DNA from 3 places in the Streptomyces sp. NBC_00996 genome. Region 1 is predicted to be linked to each of the others. Evidence: riboswitches for the same ligand, from Rfam matches in the RefSeq annotation. Region 1 holds a riboswitch; each other region holds the start of a gene.
What was found. A riboswitch is a leader RNA that binds a small molecule or an ion and turns the genes downstream of it on or off. The one in region 1 is predicted to bind ZMP and ZTP.

Region 1 (3,265 bases):
CTTACCCGCCGAGCTGGAGCGACGCGCCGCCCCGGGCGCGACCGCCGCACGACGCCGCGCGGCTGCGCGCCTACCTCGAGGAGATCGACCCGATCGAGGCGAGGGACACGACGCAACTCCTCGACGCCGTCGCCGAATTGCTGGACAACTGGACGCTCGGTGCCCGCGAGAGCGCCGCGCTGGCCCGTGTCCTCGCCGACGCGAGGGGACTGCGCCCGGCCGGAGCGGTCACCGACCGGCTGGGCCGCACGGGACAGGCGTACATGTACGACGACAAGGCCCACTCCGGCCGCCGGATGCTGATCCTGGACCCGGCGACCGGCGCTGTTCTCGGCCTTGAGGACACGGTCACCAAGGCCGATCCCGAGTACGGCGTCAAGGCCGGCGACGTGATGTCGTACCGCGCGTGGATGCGCTGATCGACCCCGAAGTCCCCGAAGTCCCCGAAGTCCCCGAAGTGTGTGCTCAGATGCCGAGTTGGCGCTCGGCCCCGGTCACCGTCTGCTCCAGCAGGACCGCGATCGTCATCGGGCCGACGCCACCCGGCACGGGGGTGATCAGACCGGCCCGGGTGACGGCGGTGTCGACGTCGACGTCGCCGACGTTCCCGGAGTTGTAGCCCGCGTCGATCACGACGGCTCCCGGCTTGATGTCCTCACCGCGGATCAGCCGGGCGCGCCCCACGGCGGCTACCACGATGTCCGCCTCGCGCACCACAGCGGACAGATCCTCCGTACGCGAATGGCAGTACGTCACCGTCGCGTCGCGCCCGAGCAGCAGCATGCCGACCGGTTTGCCGAGGATCGCGCTGCGGCCCACGACGACGGCCCGCTTGCCGGCCGGGTCCACGTCGTATTCGTCGAGGAGCCGCATGATGCCGCCGGGCGTGCAGGACACGAAGCCCGGCAGGCCGAAGCTCATCGCCGCATAGGAACTCAGCGTCACACCGTCGACGTCCTTCTCCGGCGTGATGGCCTCGAACGCCGCGCGCTCGTCGATGTGCGGTCCGACCGGGTGCTGGAGCAGGATGCCGTGCACGGTCGGGTCGCCGGACAGCGCATCGAGCGTGGCGATCAGTTCGGCCGTCGTGGTGTGGGCGGGCAGGGCGACGTGCCTCGACTCGATACCCGCCTTGCGGCTGCGGTTCTGCTTCATCCGCACATAGGTGGCCGAGGCGGGATCCTCGCCGACCAGCACCGTCGCCAGACACGGAGCCGCGCCCGTACGGTCCTTGAGGACGGCCGCACGCTTGGCGGTCTCCTCGACGATGCGCCGCGCGAGACCGGCGCCGTCCATGAGCTGGGCCTGGGACATGTGCTCCTCCTGAGCGTTGTTGACACAATCGCCCAGGCGCGCGGCAAAGACCCGTTCGTCAGACCGCTCCCCGGTGGTACTCCACCTCAGCGCCAGTCACGGCCCGCCGACCAGCGTAGCTTGTGCGATCACCGGTCGGTGCCGCTGGACCAGCGGACGCACCGTGGCCTGGCCGGCCCGGGTCTGGTGCTCTCCCTGGGCCGGCCGGCAGCGGTACTCGGTCAGCGGGCCGGGCGAAGGGCCCGCGGTTCCATGACCGGGCCTTCGTCGCTCGCCCCGACGGCGATGGGTGTCCGGACACCGTCGGCTCACGCGTACGGGCCGGTAAATGGCACCGTCGTCACAGACTCAGGTGTCCATCGGTGGTAGACCGGGCAACAGCTTCTCCAGGGTGATGGGGAAGTCGCGCACGCGCACGCCGGTGGCGTTGAACACCGCGTTCGCGACCGCCGCACCGGCCCCGCAGATGCCCAGCTCACCGACGCCCTTCGCGCCCAGGACGTTGGCCTTGTCGTCGTACCCGTCGAGGACGACGGCGTCGACGTCGGGGACGTCGGCGTGAACCGGCACCAGGTATTGGGCGAGATCCCGGTTGACGAAGGCGCCGGATCGCGGGTCGATGACGGCCTCTTCCTCGAGGGCCGCGCCGGCGCCCCAGATCATGCCGCCGATCAGCTGTGAGCGGGCCGTCTTCGCGTTGAGCACGCGGCCCACCGAGAACACGCCAAGCATCCGCCGCAGACGGATCTCGGCGGTGTCCGCGTCGACCCCCACTTCAGCGAAATGGGCCCCGTAGCAGTGGATCGAGTAGGCCGTGTAGTTCGGATCATCGCCCATGAAGCGGGTCTCGCCCACCGCCTGCACGCCTTCGGGGTGGTTGCGTCGGACGATCTCGCTCAGCGCCTCGGACGCGTCACCGATGCGCACGTTGCCATCGGCGAACACGGCGTCTGCCGTGTCCCGGCCGTGCAGCGGGGAGCGTGCGTCGCCGCGCGCAGCGGACAGCAACTGCTCGCGCAGGGCCGTGCAGGCCTGATCCACCGCGGTGCACGAGTTGGCGGCGCCCCACGAGCCACCGGACCCCCAGCTGGTGGGAAACTCGGATCGCCCGAGCTCAATGCGCACCCGATCGGGCGGCAGTCCAAGCCCGTCGGCCGCAACCTGCGTCAGGATGGTGTAGGTGCCCGTGCCGATGTCGGTCATGTCCGTCTGGACGACGGCGGTGCCGTCCGCCTCGAACCGCATCCGCACCGTTGTCGGCCCTTGGAAATGCCCGCGGATGGCGGCAGCCATGCCGTAGCCGATCAACCACTGTCCCTCACGCATACTCGCCGGGGTGGCGGGGCGGTGCTCCCAGCCGAACCGGCGCGCGCCTTCGCGCAGGCAGTCGACCAGGTGCCGGTCGCTGTACGGCACGTCTCGCTCGGGATCGACGGTGGGCTCGTTGCGGATCCGCAGCTCGACCGGGTCCATTCCGAGCGCGTGCGCCAACTCGTCCATCGCCGACTCCACCGCCAGCATGCCCGGCGCTTCGCCCGGCGCGCGGACGTCTGTCCCGCGCGGCAGATCCAGGGGCTTCAGCCGGTGGCTCGTCAACCGGTGGGGCGCGGCGTAGAGGCTGCGGGTCGTGGCGGCGGTCTGCTCGGCGTACTCGATGTCGGGGTTGGTGTGCATGGTGACCTCGTGGGCGAGTGCAGCCAGCCGTCCATCGCGCCCCGCGCCCAGCCGAACGCGCTGGCTGGATATGGGGCGCATACCGACGAGCTGGAAGATCTGCTGCCGGGTCAGCGCCACCTTGACCGGTTGGCTCAACTCGCGGGCGGCGAGCGCTGCGAGGATCGTCTCGGAATGGATGCCCAGTTTGGAGCCGAATCCCCCGCCGACGAAGGGGGTGACGATGTGGATCCGCGCCGGATCGATGCGAAGCGTGCCGGCGACCGAGGTCTGAGCG
Region 2 (3,265 bases), 3.4 Mb from region 1:
CAGCACGCCTCGGAGCTGGGCGAGCCCCCAGTCCAGGTCCTCCTTGCTGATGACCAGGGGCGGGGCGATCCGGATCGTGACGCCGTGGGTGTCCTTGACGAGAACGCCCCGGTCCATCAGCTTCTCGGAGATCTCCCGCCCGGTGCCGTAGGCCGGGGCGATGTCGATCCCCGCCCACAGACCGCGCCCGCGCACCTGTGTGACATGGCCGGTGCCCGTCAGCAGGGCCAGCGCGCGGTGCAGATGCTCGCCGAGCTCGGCGGCCCGCCGCTGGAACTCGCCCGACCGCAGCATCGCGATCACCTCCAGCGCCACCGCACAGGCCAGCGGATTCCCCCCGAACGTCGACCCGTGCTCCCCGGGCCGGAACACCCCGAGCACCTCGCTGGACGACACCACGGCCGAGACGGGGACGACCCCACCACCGAGCGCCTTGCCGAGCACATACATGTCGGGCACCACACCCTCGTGCTCACAGGCGAACGTACGCCCGGTCCTGCCCAGGCCCGACTGGATCTCGTCCGCGATGAACAGGACATTCCGCTCCCGCGTCACCTCCCGCACCCCCTGGAGATAGCCGGGCGGCGGCACCAGAACCCCCGCTTCGCCCTGAATCGGCTCCAACAGCACGGCGACCGTCTCCTCGGTGACCGCCTCGCGCAGCGCCGCCAGATCCCCGTACGGCACGATGTCGAAGCCCGGCGTGAACGGGCCGAAGTCCGCCCGCGCCTCCGGGTCCGTGGAGAAGCTGATGATCGTCGTCGTACGGCCGTGGAAGTTGTCGCCGGCCACGACGACCCTCGCCCTGCCGTCCGGGACGCCCTTGACCCGGTACCCCCACTTCCGGGCCGTCTTCACCGCGGTCTCCACCGCCTCCGCGCCCGTGTTCATCGGCAGCACCATCTCCATGCCGCACAGTGCCGCCAGTTCCCGGCAGAAGTCAGCGAACCGGTCGTGATGGAACGCCCGCGACGTCAGCGTCACCCGCTCCAGCTGCGCCTTCGCCGCGTCGAGCAGCCGCCGGTTGCCATGTCCGAAATTCAGCGCCGAGTATCCGGCCAGCAGATCGAGGAAGCGGCGCCCCTCGACATCCGTCATCCAGGCCCCGTCCGCCGTCGCCACGACGACCGGCAGCGGGTGGTAGTTGTGCGCGCTGTGCGCGTCGGCCGAGGCGATGAACGCCTTCGTCGTCTCCGTAGCGGTCACGGGGTCTCCGTTTCTTGACGTGCGGCACGAGGGGCGCGCGTTCCCGAGCACGGGGGAGTGATGCCCGCGAGCGGCGGGTGGCTTGTGGCCTATTTCCTATCGTCGCTCGCATGGTGGACTCGGGAACCCGGCCGTCCGGCGCGCCCGGTAGGCTGATCGACGGGGCCGTGACTGGCGCGCTGGGATGGGACCGACCATCGGGGAGCGGCTCCAGCAACTGTGTGCCGTGCGCCTGGGCCGACCCGTGAACGCTGAACGCCACGTCCGGAGGCCGTCATGCCAGAGCCCCTTTCCACCGAATCCACCGCCTTCCGCAGCGCTCTCGACGTGATCCGGGCCGTGGAGCCCCGCGTCGCCGACGCCATCGGCCAGGAAGTCGCCGACCAGCGCGACATGCTCAAGCTGATCGCGTCCGAGAACTACGCCTCCCCGGCCACCCTCCTGGCCATGGGCAACTGGTTCAGCGACAAGTACGCCGAGGGCACCATCGGCCGCCGCTTCTACGCCGGCTGTCGCAACGTCGACACCGTCGAGGCCCTCGCGGCCGAGCACGCCCGCGAACTCTTCGGCGCCGAGCACGCCTACGCCCAGCCGCACTCCGGCATCGACGCCAACCTCGTCGCCTTCTGGGCCGTCCTCGCCGCCCGCGTCGAGGCCCCCGCCCTGGAGCGGGCCGGTGTCCGCAACGTCAACGACCTCTCCGAGGCCGACTGGGCCGAGCTGCGCCATGCCTTCGGCAACCAGCGCATGCTCGGCATGTCCCTGGACGCCGGAGGCCACCTCACCCACGGCTTCCGCCCGAACATCTCCGGCAAGATGTTCGACCAGCGCTCCTACGGCACCGACCCCGCCACCGGCCTCATCGACTACGAGGCCCTGCGCACCTCCGCCCGTGACTTCAAGCCGCTGATCATCGTCGCCGGCTACTCCGCCTACCCCCGCCTGGTGAACTTCCGCATTATGCGGGAGATCGCCGACGAGGTCGGCGCGACCCTGATGGTCGACATGGCGCACTTCGCCGGTCTGGTCGCGGGCAAGGTCCTCACCGGCGACTTCGACCCGATCCCGCACGCCCAGATCGTCACCACCACCACGCACAAGTCACTGCGCGGCCCGCGCGGCGGCATGGTGCTGTGCGACGAGACCCTCGCCGAGCAGGTCGACCGCGGCTGCCCGATGGTCCTCGGTGGCCCCCTTCCCCATGTCATGGCCGCCAAGGCCGTCGCACTCGCCGAGGCGCGTCGCCCCGAGTTCCGCGACTACGCCCAGGCCGTCGTCGACAACTCCCGCGCCCTCGCCGAGGGCCTGATGCGCCGCGGCGCCACTCTGGTCACCGGCGGCACCGACAACCACCTCAACCTGATCGACGTCGCCTCCTCCTACGGCCTCACCGGCCGCCAGGCCGAGTCCGCACTGCTCGACTCGGGCATCGTCACCAACCGCAACTCCATCCCCGCCGACCCGAACGGCGCCTGGTACACCTCCGGCATCCGTATCGGCACGCCCGCGCTGACCACCCGTGGTCTGGGCACGGCCGAGATGGACGAGATCGCCGGTCTGATCGACCGCGTCCTCACCGCCGCCGAGCCCGGCACGACGGCCAAGGGCAGCCCGTCCAAGGCCCAGCACGTCCTGGACCCGAAGATCTCCGACGAGATCGCCCACCGCGCCACCGACCTGCTCGCCGGCTTCCCGCTCTACCCGGAGATCGACCTCGGCTGACGCACCCGGTACCTCACCGGGGCTACAAGTCGATCAGCTCCTGTCGTGGTTCCCGCGGCGGTCCGGCAGCTTTCTGCCGGGCCGCCGCGCCGCGTATCACAAGGGTGCCGCCGACTCCGATCACCAGGCCGGCCGCCAGCCCGGGTATCGCCCACCTCGCACGCTCCACCGCATGCGGGTCCGTGTCGGCCATCGATGTGCTTCCGGAGCCGAACAGCCTCCCCTGTTCCGCCAACTGCTCGAATACCGAGCGCGGTGCCCGATGCCAGCGGATGTCGTCGTCCTCCACGTCGGGTGAAGGATCCGAGCGCACCCACGGCGTCCCGTCCGCGGCGAC
Region 3 (3,265 bases), 1.4 Mb from region 1:
AGGCCGGCACCGCCGCGGCACCGACACCGCGGGCCTCGGGCATGCCCTTCCCCGCCCCCGCCGCACCAGTGCCGCGAGCGGTCACCGGCGCGGGGGCACCGGGCGCGCCGGCAGCGGACCGCCCGCCCGTGCTGTCCGCCCTGCTCGGCGCGTTCACCCAGGCCCTCGGCTACCCCGACATCGACCCGCACGACGGTCTCTTCGACCTCGGCGGGGACTCGCTGACCGCCACGAAGCTCGCGGCCTGGGCCGCCGCCTCGTTCCACGTCACCGTCAACGCCGCCGACGTCCTGCGCTCCCAGACCCCGGCGGCCCTCGCCGCGCTGCTCGACGAGCGTGGGGCGAGGGCCGATTCCGCCGAGGAGGTTCCCACTCCGTGACCACTCCCCTGTCCTCCGCCCCACCACCCGGCGCCGCCGCTCGGCGCAGCCCCTGGCTGACCGGCCGCCCACCTGCCCAGCCTCCGCGACGCCACCTGTACTGCTTCCCCCACTCGGGTGGGCTTCCCGGTGAATACGTGCGCTGGGGGCTGCAGCTGCCGGGCACCCAGGTCTACGGGATCTGCCCGCCGGGACGCGGCGGCCGGACCCATGAGCGCCCGGTGACCGACCTCGGCACGCTGGTACGGGAGTTGCTGGCAGAGACGGAGTTCGTCCCGCCGTACGATCTCTTCGGGCACAGCCTCGGCGCGCTGGTCGTCTACGAGGTCACGCGAGAACTCGCCGCCCGAGGCCGCCCGTTGCCCGAGCGTCTCATCGTGTCGGCGTTTCCCGCGCCGCATCTACCGCGCCCCGTCACGGGACTGGCCGACAGGCCTGACGAGGAGCTGGTCGCGGCCCTGCATGAGCGCTACGGCGGCATTCCGCCACAACTGGCTGCGGACACCGAACTGATGGCAGTGCTGCTCCCCGTGTTCCGCACCGACTTCACCTTGCTGGACGGCTATTCGCACCAGCCGGGCGAACCGCTTCCGGTGCCCCTGGAGGTGGTGGGCGGGGGCACCGACGTCGTCACCGCCGACCAGCTCGGGCAGTGGGAGCAACACAGCACCGGGACCGTGCGGGTGCACCGGTTCGAAGGCGGTCATTTCTACTTCCGCGAGGAACCGACGCCGCTTCTGAACGTATTGGCGCGGCGCACCTGACACCGCCCGACCGTGGCGAGGCTGTGGGCCGTGACTGGCGCTGAGTGGAGCACCACCGGGGAGCGGTCCGACGAGACGTCGTTGCCGTGCGCCTGGACGAGTGGTCAGCAACGCCTGGGGGCAACGATGTCCGCGACTCGGGCGGGCCGCTCGCGACTGGACAGCTGAGCCGAGGGCGGCTGCGGGTCGTCAGCTGCCCGTGCGGCGCGGAGCGGCTCACGCGGATCGGACGGGATCATGTTCACGCCGGTCGCGGCACAGCTGAGCACCAGCAGCCGGTCCCCCCTCGCTGCCGACGGCCGGGGCGGGGGCTGGCGCGTCCTGCTGGTAGAAGGCGGGGATGTGGGCGGCGACCCGACACGCGATCTCCATCAACTGCCGGTGCCGAGCCGCCAGGCGCAGGAGTGTCTCGGCGCCCCCGAAGGTGACGCGCGCTGGAGCGGGTAGGAGTAGAACTGCCGCGGCAGGGCCAGGGCGGCGGCGCCGTGGTGCAGGTTGGCCGCACCAGGGCGCGGTAGGCGATCCGGGTCGCCTCGACCCGGCCCAGCGTGGTGGCCAGCAGCCGGCGGTGGCTCCGTACGGCCCGAGGGCGCACCACCGCGTCGCTGCCGGTGACCACCTCCACGGAAACGCACCCGATGGCAGGACAGACCCGGAGCATTCTTAGTATGCGATCAACCTGCCTCCGCAGGTGACTCAGAGCAGCAAGATGGAAACCGACCGCGACCGTCATGTCCGTAATCGGCTTATTCTCTCCCGTTTTCAGCCTGTATGTTGGTTCTATTCCGTCCGTGGCGGAGGTAGGTGAGGGTATGGGCCCGCGCCGGGAAGATTCTCGACCGGCCGCCGCACCAGGCGGGGTCTCGGAGACGCCATCGTCGGTCACGGAACGTCTTCGCACCCTCGCAGCCGTCGGCGAAGGCCTCAGTGCCCCGGAATCCCTGCGGCTCGGCCTCGACCAGGCTGTGGTCGCTCTCCATGGGCTGGGGGGGCTGGTGCATCAGGGCGTCCCGGGGAGCCCTGTGCTGCACCTGACGGCGCACACTGGCCTGCGCGCTGCGCTGCTCGAGGCATGGCAGGAGGTCGCACTGGAGGCTGCCGTGTCACCCGCCCGTGCCGTATGTGAGGACACCGTAGTGTGGACCGGCCCGTTTGCCCCCGGGTTCCGGCACCTTCCTACCGGGATCGGACTGGTGTCGGTCCCGCTGCCCGGCCCCAATGGGCCCCTGGGCGCCCTCACCGTCCTGACGACCACAGCGGGCGACCTTCAGGCGGAGGTTCAGCAGCTGCTCGATGCCGTGGCCCGGTGGACCGCGGAACGACTGCGGTTCCGCGACCCCCGGCGGCTCTCAGCCCCTGGGCCGCAGTGGCAGTCCGGCACCCAACTGCAGGAGGCTCTCGATGAAGCCGGAATCGGTACATGGGAGTGGGACCTGCGCACGGGGGCGGTGGTCTGGGACGAACGGTCCGCGCGCATCCTCGGTATCGCCCCGGAGATCTTCGACGGGCGGATCGACACCTGGGTGAGTCTGGTCGACCCGGACGACCTGCCGCAGGTCTTGGCGTACACCGAGGACGCGATCCGCGCCGCCGACCAGGCATACGGCGTCCAGTACCGCATACACCGACCCGACCGGGCCGTCCGATGGGTGCAGGCCCGTGGCCGAGTAGTCGTCGACCAACACCGGAACAAGTGCAGGCTGACCGGCACCTTGCAGGTCATCAGCGATGTCCGTAGCGGACCAGCCCCTGTCGGCCAGGGCCTGACTCAGGTGAGTGACGCGGTTCTGGACATCGACGGCCAGGGGCGAATCACTTCCATCAACAGCGAGGGAGAGTGCCTCCTCGGTTCCGCGGACCGGCTCGTGGGCCACGTGCTGTGGGAGGCGGCTCCTGCCGTCCCAAAGCTCGGTCTGGAGGGCCCCTGCCGTCGAGCCGGCACCAGCGGTCAACCAGTCGACTTCGAGGCGCGATGGCCTGCCGACCAGCGGTGGTTCCGCCTTCGAGTGGTCCCCGCGCCCGGCGGCCTCCGAGTGTATTTCACCGATATCACCAACGGTCGGCGGGTGGAAGCGCAGCAGGCTGCCGCCGTGGAGCGCACGGTTCGGATCGCAGACCTTA

Region 2: linked by a shared signal. The riboswitch ahead of OG390_RS32050 (glycine hydroxymethyltransferase) and the one ahead of OG390_RS47280 (bifunctional 5,10-methylenetetrahydrofolate dehydrogenase/5,10-methenyltetrahydrofolate cyclohydrolase) in region 1 are both predicted to bind ZMP and ZTP.
Region 3: linked by a shared signal. The riboswitch ahead of OG390_RS40920 (hypothetical protein) and the one ahead of OG390_RS47280 (bifunctional 5,10-methylenetetrahydrofolate dehydrogenase/5,10-methenyltetrahydrofolate cyclohydrolase) in region 1 are both predicted to bind ZMP and ZTP.

Annotation. Positions count from the first base shown of each region.
Region 1 is NZ_CP108723.1:10,210,863-10,214,127, forward strand. Features, by position in the region: gene OG390_RS47275 (CU044_5270 family protein) at 1-419, shown strand, start outside; gene OG390_RS47280 (bifunctional 5,10-methylenetetrahydrofolate dehydrogenase/5,10-methenyltetrahydrofolate cyclohydrolase) at 466-1,314, opposite strand; ZMP/ZTP riboswitch at 1,338-1,424, opposite strand; gene OG390_RS47285 (xanthine dehydrogenase family protein molybdopterin-binding subunit) at 1,663-3,265, opposite strand, start outside.
Region 2 is NZ_CP108723.1:6,818,972-6,822,236, forward strand. Features, by position in the region: gene rocD (ornithine--oxo-acid transaminase) at 1-1,206, opposite strand, end outside; ZMP/ZTP riboswitch at 1,364-1,451, shown strand; gene OG390_RS32050 (glycine hydroxymethyltransferase) at 1,483-2,928, shown strand; gene OG390_RS32055 (hypothetical protein) at 2,951-3,265, opposite strand, start outside.
Region 3 is NZ_CP108723.1:8,800,006-8,803,270, reverse strand. Features, by position in the region: gene OG390_RS40930 (type I polyketide synthase) at 1-380, shown strand, start outside; gene OG390_RS40925 (thioesterase II family protein) at 377-1,144, shown strand; ZMP/ZTP riboswitch at 1,165-1,249, shown strand; gene OG390_RS40920 (hypothetical protein) at 1,382-1,591, shown strand; gene OG390_RS40915 (SpoIIE family protein phosphatase) at 2,338-3,265, shown strand, end outside.